Rhizobium sp. SSA_523: one gene and its partner. The protein of the gene in region 1 binds, or shares a complex with, the protein of each later gene. Links are inferred from orthologs where the notes say so. Each region holds a gene or a part of one and is shown in the gene's direction. Other genes may lie near its edges.

What was found.
Region 2: the proteins of trxB (region 1) and trxA are in contact, whole or in part, in a crystal structure (PDB 1F6M), measured with the Escherichia coli proteins. The link is inferred for Rhizobium sp. SSA_523 from one-to-one orthologs.

The regions. Positions count from the first base shown.
Region 1 is NZ_CP129382.1:1,535,981-1,543,944, forward strand. Bases 4,462-7,363 are described here. They hold trxB (thioredoxin-disulfide reductase), read left to right. Parts: upstream 4,462-5,374; coding sequence 5,375-6,352; downstream 6,353-7,363. Other genes in these bases: QTJ18_RS15775 (glycosyltransferase family 25 protein), read left to right, coding at 4,462-4,521; QTJ18_RS15780 (Lrp/AsnC family transcriptional regulator), read right to left, coding at 4,611-5,078; QTJ18_RS15790 (LysR family transcriptional regulator VtlR), read left to right, coding at 6,355-7,257. In the rest of the region: QTJ18_RS15755 (UdgX family uracil-DNA binding protein), read right to left, coding at 1-630; QTJ18_RS15760 (putative DNA modification/repair radical SAM protein), read right to left, coding at 630-1,865; transcription elongation factor GreA, read left to right, coding at 2,096-2,572; QTJ18_RS15770 (glycosyltransferase family 4 protein), read left to right, coding at 2,597-3,664; more of QTJ18_RS15775, read left to right, coding at 3,661-4,461; QTJ18_RS15795 (ArsR/SmtB family transcription factor), read left to right, coding at 7,713-7,964.
Region 2 is NZ_CP129382.1:2,847,515-2,855,444, reverse strand. The notes cover bases 5,063-7,930. They hold trxA (thioredoxin), read left to right. Parts: upstream 5,063-6,270; coding sequence 6,271-6,591; downstream 6,592-7,930. Other genes in these bases: QTJ18_RS21805 (bifunctional folylpolyglutamate synthase/dihydrofolate synthase), read right to left, coding at 6,674-7,930; addA (double-strand break repair helicase AddA), read left to right, coding at 5,063-6,200. Outside these bases: double-strand break repair protein AddB, read left to right, coding at 1-2,635; more of addA, read left to right, coding at 2,628-5,062. UniProt on the Escherichia coli protein: Participates in various redox reactions through the reversible oxidation of its active center dithiol to a disulfide and catalyzes dithiol-disulfide exchange reactions.

The DNA.
Region 1 (7,964 bases):
GGCGCCATCCTCGATATCCGGCTTTTGCGCCGGTGCGTCGGTAAGGGTCAGCGCCTCGCCATTCCAGGTGGCCGAACCCTTCGGCGTGGCGATGACCCAGTCCATGTCGAAGAAGCGCCGCTTGAAGAACGGCGCCATGCGGGCGACGATGAAATGATCCGGCTCGAACCACGCCACGAAGGCGCGCCGGGCGCCGTCGGTCTGTGCCGACGGCACCTCCTTGAAGCGGACGAAGGCCTTCATCTTGTGACTGTCGCGCCGCACGGCCTTGTCCAGCCGGCGCGCCAGGATGACATCCTCGTCGGATACCACCTGCAGGAGGGATCGGTCGCGGCCGATACGCCAGAGCAGCCGGTAAAGCAGGGCGAACCGGCCGGGATCGGAATGGCAGATGACGCTTTGGGCCAGCTCGATGAAAGCCGGCGGCACGGACACAGGAGGCCTTGCGGCAGGAGGTTCGCCGACAGCCGGCACGGGAAGAGGGACGACGGCGAAGGCCGAAAGATCGTCCGCCTCATCCTCCAACCGCCAGTCGATCTCCGTCGGCGGCACGCCGGCAAGCAGAAGCGGGCGCGCGGCATTGCGCCATTCGTCGAAATCGCCGCGACCTTTGAGACGGAGCGTCTGCATCAGAACAGCGTCAGCTGTTCCGGCTTCGGCGCGAACATCGCGCGCAGATCCGACCGCTCGAGCACCCTGTGCGGCGTCCATCCTTCCGCGACGATGAAAGGCTGGACCTTGCGCAGCGAGACGCCCAGCCGGCCGAGATCCTCCAGGCGAATGCGGCGGAAGCGGCGCGAGGACAGGATGGATTTGACCGTCTTGGTGCCGAAGCCGGGCACGCGCAGCAGGATCTCCTTCGCCGCGCGATTGACATCCACCGGAAAGCGATCGCGGTGCGCCAGCGCCCAGGACAGTTTCGGATCCAGATCGAGGTCCAGATTGCCATCGGCGGTGACCGAGGTGATTTCGCCAATATCGAAGCCATAGAACCGGTACAGCCAGTCGGCCTGGTAGAGCCTGTGCTCCCGCATCAGCGGCGGCTTGACCAGCGGCAGTTTGGAGGAGGCATCGGGAATGGGGCTGAAGGCGGAATAATAGACCCGCTTCAGGCCATAGCTGCCATAGAGCCTTGCGCTGGTGCCGAGGATCGTTGCATCGCTTGCACCGTCCGCGCCAACGATCATCTGCGTGCTCTGGCCTGCCGGGACGAAATGCTTGCGCTTCTTCGTGCGCAGCGTCGGCTCGGACGCATCCTCGATCTTCAGCCGGAGCTCACCCATGGCGCGGCGGATATTGTCGGGCTTCTTCTCCGGCGCGAAGCGGCCGATGCCGCTATCGGTCGGGAGCTCGATATTGATCGACAGGCGGTCGGCATAGAGCCCCGCCTCTTCGATCAGTCCCGGCGAGGCTTCGGGTATGGTTTTCAAATGAATATAGCCGCGGAAGTTATGCGTGGTTCGCAATTCGCGGGCGATGCGGACCATCTCCTCCATCGTGTGATCCGAGGAGCGGATGATCCCCGAGGAGAGGAACAGGCCTTCGATATAGTTGCGGCGATAAAATTCCAGCGTCAGCCAGATCACTTCCTCCGGCGTGAACCGGGCGCGCTCGACATTGCTCGACGATCGGTTGATGCAATAGGCGCAATCATAGATGCAGAAATTGGTGAGCAGGATCTTCAGAAGCGAGATGCATCGGCCGTCGGGAGCATAGGCATGGCAGATGCCGGACCCTTCCGTGGAGCCCAATCCGCCGCCGGCGCCGGACGAATTGCGCTTGGACGTGCCGCTGGATGCGCAGGACGCATCATATTTGGCGGCATCCGACAGGATCGCGAGGCGTTCTTTTAGCGACTTCTTCATTAGTGTGTTCTCTATCTGTTCCGGCCCTCGAAGTCAATACGCGGCGCCAAGGATATCGGACCACCTTGCAGCCGGGCGCGGCCGCACTATTTCGAATCTTCTGGAAATTCGATCCGCGTTTCTGCTATGATTCGCAAAATTGAGGATTTCGCATGGTTCCGGAGTATCGCTCCGGGACCTGTTTCTTTTTGTGGCTGCCTGTTGCGGCCATGAGACTGAGGAAAGACAAAATGGTTGACAAGGTACCGATGACGCCGTCCGGATTTACCAAGCTGCAGGAGGAACTGCGCTGGCGCCAGCAGGAGGAGCGTCCCCGGATTATCGAAGCCATTGCGGAGGCCCGTGCGCATGGAGATCTTTCGGAAAACGCCGAATATCATGCTGCCAAGGAGGCCCAGAGCCATAACGAAGGCCGCATCACCGAGCTCGAAGACCTGACGGCCCGTGCCGAGGTGATCGACCTGACGAAGATGTCCGGCTCCAAGATCAAGTTCGGCGCCACTGTGAAGCTGGTGGACGAGGATACCGACGAGGAAAAGGTCTATCAGATCGTCGGCGACCAGGAAGCCGATGTGAAGGAAGGCCGGATTTCCATTTCCTCGCCGATTGCCCGCGCCCTGATCGGCAAGGAAGTCGGCGACAGCATCGAGGTCAACGCGCCGGGCGGCTCGAAGGCCTATGAGGTGCTGCAGGTCAGCTGGGGCTGATATCCTCAAGCCTGGGCATCTCCCTTGACCATCGATCCGCGACAGGTTGACGTGATCGCGCCGCATTTCAAGCGGCGCCTTTCCGGCGTGACCTCGACCGTCATCCAGCTGGTACCGATCCAGAACCGGCTGGGCCAGAGGGTGGCTACCCTTGGTCCGGGCCTGCCCGACACGCTGCCGGCTTTACAGGGGAGCGATCTCTTGCATTTCTGGCGCCCGCCGCCGGGCCGTTCCTGCCGCGTCTGGCATGCCCGCCGCAATATCGAAATGCTGCCGGGAATCGTGCTGCGCGACCTGCTGCGCATGCCGTTGAAGCTCGTCTTTACGTCGGCCTCGCAGCGACACCACAGCGGCTGGACAAAATGGCTGATCTCCAGAATGGATCATGTGATCGCGGTATGCGGCAAGACCGCCTCCTATCTGGAGCGCGACAGCACCGTGATCCTGCACGGCATCGATCTGTTTCGCTTTTTGCCGGCTTCGGACAAGGCGCAGGCCAAGCGGGACGTCGGTCTTGATCCGGCCTTCCGCTATGTCGGCTGCTTTGGCCGCGTGCGCCATCAGAAAGGAACGGATCTCTTCGTCGACGCCATGCTCCGGCTCCTGCCCGATCGGCCGGACTGGAAGGCCGTGATCGCGGGCCGCGCCACCGCCAAGCACATCGCTTTCGAAGAGGAGCTGAAGGCCCGTGTCAAGGCGGCCGGCCTTGGCGACCGCATCCTGTTTGTCGGCGAGCATACCAATATCGATGCCTGGTATCGGGCTCTCGACCTGTTCGTGGCGCCGCAGCGCTGGGAGGGTTTCGGCCTGACCCCGCTGGAGGCCATGGCGAGCGCCGTGCCGGTGGTTGCCGCCGATGTGGGAGCCTTTGCCGAACTGATCGAGGATGGCCGCACCGGGCGCATGGTCGAGTGCGGCTCGCTTGATAGCTTCACGGCCGGCATCAGGCCCTATCTCGACACTCCCCTGCTTTGCGAGACAGAGGGCGCCGCAGCGCTTGCCCATATGCAAAAGAACTTCTCCATAGAGCATGAGGCCGTGGCGATCGGCCGCGTCTATGCCGATCTGCTGGGGGAGCGGCCGGTACCGTGATCGTCCACGTCATCAACCTGGACCGCAAGACCGACCGCATGGAGCGCATGCGCTTGGTGCTGAATGGTCTCGGCCTCGTGTTCGAGCGCGTGGCGGGAATCGACGGCCGGCAATTGCCGGAGGCCGAACTGGACCGCTGGTCCACCCGCAATGCGGAGGGCCGTCGCATCCTCTCGGCCGGCGAGATCGGCTGCCTGCTCAGCCACCGCGAGGCGTGGCGGCGCATCGCCGCAAGCGGCACGCCCGGTATCGTCGTGGAGGATGACATTCATCTGGCATTGCCGGCCGCCGAGCTTTTCGCGACCAGCGACTGGCTGCCGGCCGGCACGGATCTGGTCAAGATCGAAACCACCGGCAAACCGGTGCAACTCGACCGCGCGCGGCAGGCGATCGCCGCAGGTCTGTGGGTGGCGCGGCTGCACAGCGCCCATCTCGGCACCGCCGGCTATATCGCGACGCCCGCGGCGGCGCGCCGCCTCCTCGACGCAACGGAGTGCTGCGACCGGGCGCTCGATCACCTGATCTTCGATCCCGCCTCGCCGCTCTTCGAAAGGCTGGTAATCGCCCAGATGATCCCGGCTCTGTGCATGCAGGATCAATTCATGCCGAAGGAAACGCGACTGGGGCTGGACGGCGAAATCGAACGCGCCTGGGCCATCAACAAGGCGAAACGGTCGGTCGCGCAAAAACTGACGCGCGAGATCATGCGCTTGCGGCAGCAGGCAGAGTTTTACTGGAGCGGCTCGCCGCTCAATCCCTCCAGCGATCGCAGGACACTGCGCGTCGCACTGGCACCTGTCACCTCGCCACCTTTTGCCTCGCCACCTGTTCCCTCTGAAAGCATCGAAAAGCCCTGACGAGGGGTCGCTCCGCGGCAGGAGCAGCGTCAGCGCCAGCCAAGGCACGCGCCGCTTTGCAGCGATGGTACGGGAGCTTTACCGGGCCGTCATACCTCGACGAGGCCCAGCTTCTTCACCTGGCGGATGGTCAGCATGGTGCGCACAGTGTCGACATGCTCGTTGGCGGCCAGCACTTCGATGACGAAATCCTGAAAAGCAGTCAGGTTTTCCGCCGTGCAGCGCAGCAGGAAATCGCTGTCGCCCGAGACCATCCAGGCTTCGCGTACGATCGGCCAGCTCTGGGCCAGTGCCGCAAATTCCTTCAGATTGGCTTCGGACTGATGCTTCAGGCCCACGAGGCAGAAGGCCACGAGATCATAGCCCAGCTTCGGTCCGTTGAGGATGGCGGCATAGCCTTCGATCACGCCCGCCTCTTCCAGCTTTCGCACCCGGCGCAGGCATGGAGGAGCGGAAATGCCGACTCGGTCGGCAAGTTCGACATTGGTCATGCGGCCGTCGCGCTGCAATTCGCGCAGAATCTTGATGTCGATGGCGTCGAGTTCGGCTTTGAGCACGGTGGGCTCCTATAGGGTTGTCCGCCCCGCCCGAGCGGAGGCCGCCCGAACTGGATCCATTCGGGCCGACTTTCGCTCTAATAGCCAATGTCATTCCGAACGCAAGGAAAACGCGCAAGATTATGTCGCGATGACGCACCATTATTGTGCGTAACTCGGTGCTCCGCAGCAAGTGAGGGGCTGCGACCTTGAATTGCGGGAGGGAACGTTCATAAATGAGGGTAAAATGGCGCCTGGACGATAAGGGGTGACGCAACCCTGTATCGACCGAGCTGCGCCCGGAAAGGATCGCTCCCATGTCTGCCCGCCACGCGCACGTTCTTATCATCGGTTCAGGCCCTGCCGGCTATACTGCCGCCATCTATGCGGCCCGCGCCATGCTTCAACCGGTGCTGATCGCCGGTATGGAACAGGGTGGTCAGCTGATGATCACCACCGATGTCGAAAATTATCCGGGCTTCGCCGATCCGATCCAGGGCCCCTGGCTGATGGAGCAGATGCTGCAGCAGGCCAAGCATGTGGGGTCCGAAATCGTCAATGACCTGGTGACCTCCGTCGAACTCAACCAGCGCCCGTTCCTGGTCCGCACCGATTCGGGCCAGGTCTGGACGGCCGATACGCTGATCATCGCCACCGGTGCCAAGGCGAAATGGCTCGGCATTGCAAGCGAGCAGCATTTCCAGGGCTTTGGCGTTTCCGCCTGCGCCACCTGCGATGGCTTCTTCTACCGCAACAAGGATGTGATCGTGGTGGGCGGCGGCAATTCCGCAGTCGAAGAGGCGCTGTATCTCTCCAACATTGCCCGGTCGGTCACCGTCGTGCATCGCCGCGACAGCTTCCGCTCGGAGAAGATCCTCCAGGAACGCCTGTTCCAGCGCCCCAATGTAAAGGTCATGTGGAATACCGAGATCGCCGAGATCACCGGCGAGCTCGCCAAGCCGCCGATGCCGCCCTCGGTGACCGGCGCGCGCCTGCGCAATACCGTGACAGGCGACATCAGCGACATGCCGATCGATGGCGTCTTCGTGGCCATCGGTCACGCCCCGGCCACCGAGCTGTTCAAGGATCAGGTGAAGCTGAAGGATAACGGCTATATGTGGACGGCGCCGGATTCGACGGCGACCAGCATACCCGGCGTCTTTGCCGCCGGCGATGTGACCGACGACACCTTCCGCCAGGCGATCACCGCCGCCGGCATGGGCTGCATGGCCGCACTTGAGGCCGAACGCTATCTCGCGGGTATCCAGCCCGTCATCGCACAAGCGGCGGAGTGATAATGGGCGTACCACTTGACTGGGACAAACTGCGGATTTTCCACGCGGCAGCCGAGGCTGGATCCTTCACGCATGCCGCCGACAAGCTGCACCTGTCCCAGTCGGCGATCAGCCGCCAGGTCAGCGCGCTGGAACAGGATGTGGGCGTCAAGCTCTTTCACCGGCATGCGCGCGGCCTGATCCTGACCGAACAGGGCGAACTGCTCTACCGCACGGCCCATGACGTTCTGCTGAAGCTGGAAACCGTCAAGGTTCAGCTGACCGAGACCACCGAGAAGCCAAGCGGCAAGCTGCGGGTGACGACGACTGTCGGGCTCGGCCAGGGCTGGCTCACCGACAAGGTGCAGGAGTTCCTGCAGCTTTACCCGGAAATGTCGATCCAGCTGATCCTCGACAATGAGGAGCTGGACGTGAACATGCGTCACGCGGACTGCGCGATCCGCCTGCGGCAGCCGCAGCAATCGGACCTGATCCAGCGCAAGCTCTTCACCGTCCATATGCATGTCTATGCCGCTCCTTCCTATATCAACCGCTTTGGCGAGCCGCAGACGGTGGAGGACCTGGATCATCACCGCATCATCACCTTCGGCGAGCCGGCGCCCAATTACCTCCTCGATGTGAACTGGCTTGAATATGCCGGGCGCAATTCGGACAATACCCGATCGCCGCACCTGCAGATCAACAGCCAGACCTCGATCAAGCGGGCCTGCCTGCTGGGAATCGGCATAGCCGTCCTGCCCGATTACATCGTCGGGCGCGATCCAGGCCTTATCCAGCTTGCGATCAATGCCGATATTCCTTCGTTCGACACCTATTTCTGCTACCCTGACGAGATGAAGAACGCGGCAAAGTTGAAAGTTTTTCGTGATTTTATCGTGGCGAAGGCGCGCAACTGGAATTTCTGACAGCTTGTGCAAGCATCTGAGCAGGTGTCGTTTTACCTAGGACCGTCAGTGACTTGCGGGTTATGCGAAGCCTCTTTGACGTTCCCCGACCGTAAGCCGTGCGCCTGGCGCATGGCTGGGATGCGTTAAGCGGCATTGTTCGGTGCCCAATAAAGAACCATATCGCACATAGCTGATGCACATGGTGGCTTTTCCTCCCAGTTCCACCGCAGCAGCTGTTCCCCTCTGGAGGTTTTTGACCTTCACACTTACAAGGGCCCTGGAGCAATCCGGCGGCCCTCTTTTTTTGCCCTTTCTCTTCCACGCCGTTGATCAGCACCCCGCCCGGCCCCGCAGCCGCCGACCGATCCCTCTTCCCTCCCCTCTTTAAATCGGGAATTCCCGATCTATATATCGGTTGTAGACGATTTACGCACCGTCGCGCCGGAAGCGTGGCGGAAAGAGTGGCCCGACCCATGGACAAGATCGACATATTCAAAGCTCTGTCGCATCCGGTGCGCGTCGAATTTTTGGAATGGATGCGCGAGCCGCAGGCGAACTTCTCGTCGCAGGCGCATCCTCTCGACATGGGGATCTGCGCGAACCAGTTCGAGAAGCGCTGCGGCCTCTCGCAATCCACCGTCTCGGCCCATCTTGCCACGCTGGAAAAGGCCGGTCTGGTGACGACCACCAGGGTCGGCCAGTGGACCTTTTACCATCGCAATGAG
Region 2 (7,930 bases), 1.3 Mb from region 1 along the record:
GAAGATCGCGAGCGCCTTCTGGCCTGCTCGCCTGGAGGAGCTTCGACGCTCTTCGCCGGCAAAGCACCAGGCGGCCATCATCAATGCCGAGGCTCGCCGCATTGCCGAGCGTCGTCACGATGGCCCGGTCATCGTGGCCGGTTCGACGGGACCGGTTCCGGCCGCCGCCCATCTCATTGCCGCGATTTCAGATTTGCCCTATGGCGCCGTGGTTCTTCCGGGTCTCGATCTATCCATGCCGGACGAGGAATGGACCATGCTTGGCAGGGGCGCCGAGGGTCTGAAGCCCGACCCCACCAGCCGTAGCCATCCCCAATACGGCCTCTACCGGCTGCTCCAGCGGCTTCAGGTCCTGCGGCGCGACGTCGGCACGCTCGGGGAGGCGCCGGCCGACCTGGAGCAGCGATCGACCCTCCTGTCGCAAGCGCTGGCACCTGCGGAGGCGACGGACCGGTGGACGGCCTGGAGACAGGCTCGTGACCCGCACGCCGTGCGCGCCGCCTTTGCCGATGTGTCTTTGGTGGAGGCGGCGAATGAACGGGAGGAGGCAGCTGCGATCGCAATCGCCTTGCGTCTTGCATTGGAAGAGCCCGGCGCAGATGGCCCCGCCCAGGCCGCGCTGATCACCCCCGATCGCGCGCTGGCGCACCGGGTGACAGCAGAGCTCGCACGGTTCGGCATCACGGCGGATGATACGGCCGGCACGCCGCTCCTGGCAACGCCGCAGGGGCGGCTTTTGACACTGGCACTGGAGGCCATTCTCAGGCCGGGCGATCCGGTGGCCATCACCGCGCTTCTCAAACATCCCATGGCCTGTTTCGGCATGGCGGAGAGCGCATGCAGGCCGGCACGCGAGGCGCTTGAACTTCTCGCGCTGCGCGGCGGCACCGGCCAGCCGGATATTGCCGCACTGGTTGCGCTGCTCGATCGACGACTGCAGGAGGATGCCCAGGACCGCCATCCGCCGCAATGGCGGCTGTCGCTGCCGGACGAGGCAGCGGACCTGGCGCTGCGGCTGGCGGAACGGATCGAGGCGGCCGTGCAGCCGCTGGCAGATGCCATGATGACGAGGCAGCCGGATCGGAAGCGCGTCTCGGCAAGACTGACGCTATCGGACTGGGCGACCCGAACCGGTCGCGTGCTGGAGGCGATTGCCGTACAGGATGGCGGCGACCTGCGCCCTCTCTGGCTGGGCGAAGCGGGGGAGCGCCTGTCCGGCGTCCTGGCGGAAATCATCGGGACGGACGGCCAGATCGAGGCGGACGGTCCGCAATGGATCGACATCATCACTGCGCTGCTGACCGCTGAAGCCGTGAAGCCGCGCCAGCTCAGCAATCCGCGGGTCTTCATTTTCGGCACGCTGGAATCGCGTCTGCAGAGAGTGGATACCATGATCCTCGGGGGACTGAACGAGGGATCCTGGCCGGACCAATCGGGCAATAACCCTTTCCTGTCGCGCAGCATGAAGACCGATATCGGCCTTGAGCCGCCGGAACGCAAGATCGGCCAGCTTGCACATGATTTCGAAATGTCCAACGGCACCCGGCGGCTGATCTACACCCGTTCCCTGCGCAAGGGCGGAGCACCGACCGTGGCCTCGCGCTGGTTGCAGCGGCTTCTGGCACTGGGCGGCGAGGATCTGGCAAAGGATCTGCGCAGCCGTGGCGCCGTCTTCCGGCAATGGGCGCAGCAGATCGACGCGACGGAGCCCAGCCTGCGGCAATTACTGTCGAAGCGCCCCTCGCCGCGCCCGCCTGCAGATCTGCAGCCGCGGCAATATTCGTTCAGCGAAGTGGGGCGGCTCCGGCGCGACCCCTATTCGATCTATGCCAGACGCATCCTCAAGCTGGATTCGCTGCACCCGTTCAACCAGGATCCGGGCGCCGCCGAGCGCGGGACCCTGTATCACCGGATCATCGACCGCTATACCAGGATCGGCGCTCTCCCCGGAACGCCGCATGCAGGGGAAGTCCTTCTCAGGATCACCGAGGAGGAATTCGATCGCGCGCAACTGCCGCCGCATATCGACCAGGTCTGGCGGCCGCGGTTTCGCGAGGTGGGCCGCGCCTTCCTGAAATGGGAGGCGGAGCGCGCGCCAGATATCCGCTCGACCTTCACCGAAGTCCCGGCCGGTTTCGAACTGGCGGATGCTGCGATCCGGCTTACGGGCATTGCCGACCGGATCGACATCAAGGGCTCGGGCGATGCGGATATCATCGATTACAAGACCGGGCTCAACCCCTCCTCCGCCCAGGCGCGAGCCCTTCTCGATCCGCAATTGGCGCTGGAAGCGGCGGCTCTGCGAGCCGGTGCCTTCCGCGCCGTCGGCACCAGGCAGCCGGACCAGTTGCTCTATGTCCGGCTGCGTCCCGGCGAGCGTTTCACGTGCAACAAGGTCAATAATGAAGAGGCCCGCACCCGTGGCTCCACGCCTCCGAAGTCGGCTATCGATCTCGCGGAGGATTCGATCGAGCAGTTGACCGTTCTGGTCAAACGCCTGCGCGACAACAGCATCGGGTTTGCCTCGCGGGTCATCCCGGTCCTGCAACGCGACTTCGGTGGCGATTACGATCATCTTGCACGGGTGGCCGAATGGTCCACGGCAGATGAAGACGAAGGCGATAGTGATGAATGACGCGGCTCTCGATTCGCTTGGCCATGATCCGCACCAGTGGCTGACCTGGACGGCGCGCCAGCAGGCTCTGGCCTCGGATCCGCAAAACTCCGCCTGGGTCTCCGCCAATGCCGGTTCCGGCAAGACTCATGTCCTGACGCAGCGCGTCATCCGGCTTCTGCTGGCCGGATGCCGCCCCGCGGCCATTCTCTGCCTGACCTACACCAAGGCCGCCGCATCGGAAATGTCCAACCGCGTGTTTCAGCGCCTTGCGGAATGGGCCGTCCTGTCGGACGAGGCATTGGAAGCGCGCATTTTCGAGATCGAGGGCGAGCGGCCGGACGCCTTCAAACTTGCCGATGCACGCCGGCTGTTCGCCAAGGCCCTTGAGACACCGGGCGGTTTGAAGATCCAGACCATCCATGCCTTCTGCGAGGCGCTGCTTCACCAATTTCCGCTCGAGGCAAATGTTGCGGGCCATTTCTCCGTTCTGGACGATGTCTCGGCCTCCGCGCTTCTGGCTGAGGCGCGTCGCTCGCTTTTGACGGCAACGGCGGTCGAGAATGATCCGCGTCTGGCGCAGGCCTTTGCCCTGGCTCTGGATCTTGGCGATGAAACCGGTCTTGAAACGCTGCTGGCCGACATCGTGGCGAACCGAACTGCCATACAGCGTTTCCTCACACTCGCTCGAAACCAGGATGGCCTGGAAGATACGCTGCGGCGCGCCATCGGTCTCTCCGCCAGCGATAGCGAAGCTTCGGTGCTCGCCAAATACTGGCCGCTTCCCGGCCTTGACGGTACCCGCCTTACATCTTTTCTCGATCTCGCGGATGCCAAGGGCGGCGCCAAAGCCGCCGAGGTGGCCTTTCTTCTGCGAAAGGCCGCGGCGGAACCGCAACCTCAGCCCCGGGCGCGGCTGCTGGAGGGCATCTTCCTCACCCAGTCCGGGCAGCCGAAAGCCGATTCGTCCCTCTTCACCAAGGCCATGGTCACGGCGGCACCGGAGCTTGCGGAGGCCGTGGCCGACGCGCGTGCCCATGTGCTTGAGTGCCGGGAGACGCTGACGAGGATGCGCATGTTCTCCGCCACCTGCGCCGCACTTGCACTCGCAGAGCGGCTGAATGCCGACTATGAGGAATTGAAGCGGCGGCGCAGCTTTCTCGATTTCGAGGACTTGATCAACCGCACCGCGGAGCTCCTGACGCGCGAGGGGGTTGGCGCCTGGGTTCACTACAAACTCGATCAAGGAATTGATCACATTCTGGTGGACGAGGCGCAGGATACGAGCCCCATTCAGTGGAGCGTGATCCAGTCTCTGGCCGAGGATTTCTTCACCGGCCGCAGCGCCCGCGAGACGAAGCGGACCATTTTTGCGGTAGGAGACGAGAAACAGTCAATCTACTCATTTCAGGGCGCGCGGCCCGAGCGCTTCGCGGAGGAGCGAAGCCTGACGGAAACCCGGGTGGGCCGGAGCGGTCAGGCCTTCCATCCGGTGCGCCTCCCCCTCTCCTTCCGCTCGACCGCCGATATCTTGAGCGCTGTCGACCAGGTCTTTTCGGTGGCCGATCACGCGCGCGGACTGAGTGCCATTGGCGATCCCGTCATCCATCGCTCCAACCGGATCGGCCATGCCGGCGCCGTCGATCTGTGGGACACCGTCGTTCCCGATACGGCGGAGATGGAGGAAGACTGGACCGCGCCCTTCGATACCACGCCGGACAAGGCGCCCGCCGCCATCTTGGCCGGCCGGATTGCCAATCATATCGGGACGCTAGTCGGTCGCGAGCCGATCATCGACAAAGGCCGGGAGCGGATGATTCGTCCGGGCGATATCCTGGTTCTGGTGCGCAAGCGCGATGCCTTCGTCAACGCGCTGACCCGTGCACTGAAGCGCCGCGGCGATATTCCCATTGCCGGTGCCGATCGCCTGCGGCTCGCAAGCCATATCGCGGTGCAGGACCTCATGGCGCTGGCGCGCTTCTTGCTGCAGCCTCACGACGATCTGTCGCTAGCGGCCTGTTTGAAAAGCCCGCTCTTCAACCTCAGTGAAGATGATATCTTCAAGATCGCGGCGGAACGGCCGGAGCGCACCAGTGCCTGGGAGCATCTGTGCGGGCTGGCAGACCAGGGAGACGAACCGCTTGCCGCCGTGCGGGAAAACCTTGTCCGCCTGAGACATATGGCCGAACAATGCGGCGTTCACGACTTCTTCGCGCGGGTGCTGGGAGCCGAGGGCGGGCGGCAGAAATGGCTTTCGCGGCTTGGCAGCGAAGCCGGCGACATCCTGGACGAGTTCCTCAGTCTGGCGCTCGACCATGAGGACCAGGCGCTACCCGGCCTGCAGAGTTTTGTCTCGACGCTGGAACTCGAATCGCCGGAAATCAAACGCGAACAGGATAGTGGCCGCAACGAGGTGCGCATCATGACGGTGCACGCCTCCAAGGGGCTCGAAGCCCCGGTTGTGTTCCTGGTGGACCCCGGCTCCAAGGCCTTCATTGCCAGCCATGTCCCGAAATTCCGCTTTCTTCGGCTGAATAGGATGGAAGTTCCCGCCTGGATCCCCGACAAGAGCCTCGCCAATAGCTTAAGCGCAGCCGATGACGAGCGCCTGAAACAATCCGCCGAGGAGGAATATCGCAGGCTGCTCTATGTCGGCATGACCCGCGCCGCCGATCGGCTGATCGTGTGCGGCTATAGGGGCAAGCGTGAGAACGACGAGAGTTGGCAGGCCATGATCGCGCACGCCCTGTCTGCCGATACCGAGCGCTGCAAGGCGGCGGAATTCAGCGATACCGAAGGTAGCTGGACCGGATACAAATGGCGCCTCAACACGCCGCAGCTCAGGCCTGTCGAGCGCCTGGCAGAGGAGGCCCAGGCGCCGGCGAGGGCCGACCTGCCGCCAGCGCTGTTTATGCCAGTGCCGCCCGCACCACCGCTTCCGCGTCCGCTGAGCCCATCCGGTGCCGGCCTGTTGATCGAAGACGACAGAGACGAGATTGGCTTTGTCTCGCCCCTCTTCGCGCCGCAACAGCCATCCGGCACCGGTCAGAGCATTGCGAGCCTTGCCCTGCAGAAAGGGCGGTTGATCCACCGCATGCTGCAGGTTCTGCCCGGGATAGAACCAGCTGAGAGGGCCGCGGCGGCGCAGCGTTACCTCGAGCGCAAGGCCGCCTATTGGCCGGCTCAAGAGCGGGAGACGGTTCTCGCCGCGGTTCTTGGCGTTCTCTCAAAGCCGGATATCGAGATCCTGTTCTCCGCCCATGCGCAGGCGGAAGTCTCGATCATGGGGAAACTGACCCGAAAGGGCCGCGACTATGCCGTTTCCGGCCGGCTCGACCGCCTGGTGGTGACCGAAGACGGCCGGGTGATCATCCTGGACTTCAAGACGGACTGTTTCCCCCCGAAGACATCTGCCGAGGTGCCGTTCACCCATCGCGCCCAGATGGCGGTCTATGCGGAGATCCTGAAGCCGCTTTATCCCAACCACCAGATTGCCTGCATCTTGGTTTACACCGAAAATGCGAGCCTGCTGGAGCTGTCGGACAGCATGCTTGCCTCGACGCTTGAAGAACTCATGACAAAGTGAGATAGCCAAGCATTGAATTTGTCCGGCCGCCGCATCACATTGATGCCAACACCCATTGAAGGAGAGCCCCATGGCTACCGTGAAAGTCGATAACGCCAACTTTCAATCCGAGGTTCTGGAGGCGTCCGAGCCTGTGATCGTGGATTTCTGGGCCGAATGGTGCGGCCCGTGCAAGATGATTGGTCCGAGCCTCGAGGAAATTTCGACGGAATTGGCCGGCAAGGTGAAGATCGCCAAGCTGAACATTGACGAGAACCCGGAACTGGCCGCCAAGTTCGGCGTGCGTTCGATCCCGACTCTTGCCATGTTCAAGGGCGGCGAAGTGGCCGATATCAAGGTTGGCGCAGCGCCGAAGACGGCCCTCTCCAGCTGGATTTCCGGCGCCGTGTGACGGCCTGCCCGCGAGCTCCAGTGCTTGCAGTTGAATGAAAACAGCCCGGTCTTGACCGGGCTGTTTTCATATCGGCGCTTTGTCAGGCGGGCGGGGTTCCGTTGGCGGCAAGCACATTGCCCGCCAGATAAAGGGAACCACCGATGAGGATGCGCGGCGGCGCATCGCCTTCCAGCTGGCGATCGGATATTTCCGTCAATGCCTCCGCCACCGTCGAATGGGGTTCTGCGACAAGCCCGGCATCGAAGGCCGAATTGGCCAGAGCGACGGGATCCAGCCCAGCATCGCTGCCGAAGATCGGAACGGTGAACACGCATTCCGCAATATCGGCAAAGGCGCGAAAATAACCCACCGGATCCTTCGTGTTCAACATGCCGGTGATCAGGTAGAGCGGCCGCGGCTGCTTTTCCTCGAAGGCCGCCATGGCCTCCGCGATGACCTCTCCTGCGCCTGGATTATGACCGCCATCCACCCAGATCTCGGCGCCCTTCGGCGCCAGCGGAATGAGCGATCCCTCGGTGAGGCGCTGAAGACGACCCGGCCATTCGACATTCAGCATGGCCTGCTCCATCATGATCTCGGTCACCTCAAATCCGGCAGCCCTTACAGCCCGGATGGCAGCCGCCGCATTGGCGAGCTGATGACGGCCCGGAAGCCTCGGCAAAGGCAGGTCTGCCAAGCCACGATCATCCTGATAGATCAGGCGGCCGAATTCTTCATGCGCGGAAAAATCCTGTCCGTAGACAGAGAGCGGACAGCCCAGCCGTTCCGCTGTGGCGACCAAGACCTCTTCCGCCGCGTCGAACTCCTGGTGGCCGATCACCACCGGACAGCCCTTCTTCATAATGCCGGCCTTCTCGGCCGCGATCAGCTCCACACGGTCCCCAAGATAGGCCTGGTGGTCGAATGAAATCGGCATGATGACCGAAACGGCCGGGCGATCCACGACATTGGTGCAATCCAGGCGGCCGCCCATGCCCACTTCGATGATGACGGCATCGGCGGGACTTTCCGAAAACAGGAGGAAGCCGGCAGCAGTCAGAATCTCGAACACGGTGATGGCCTGTCCGGCATTCGCCTCGGCCACCCGCCGCAAGGCATCCGCCAGCAGCGAATCGGCCACCAGCTGTCCCGGTTCGCCGGTGCGGCCCATGCGATAGCGCTCATGCCAATGAACGAGGTGCGGAGAGGTGTGCACATGCACAGCATGCCCGCCCGCCTCCAGAAGCGCGCGGCTGAAGGCCGATACCGATCCTTTGCCATTGGTGCCCGCAACATGGATCATCGGCGGCAGACGATCCTGCGGATTGCCGAGCACGTCGAGAAGACGCCGCATCCG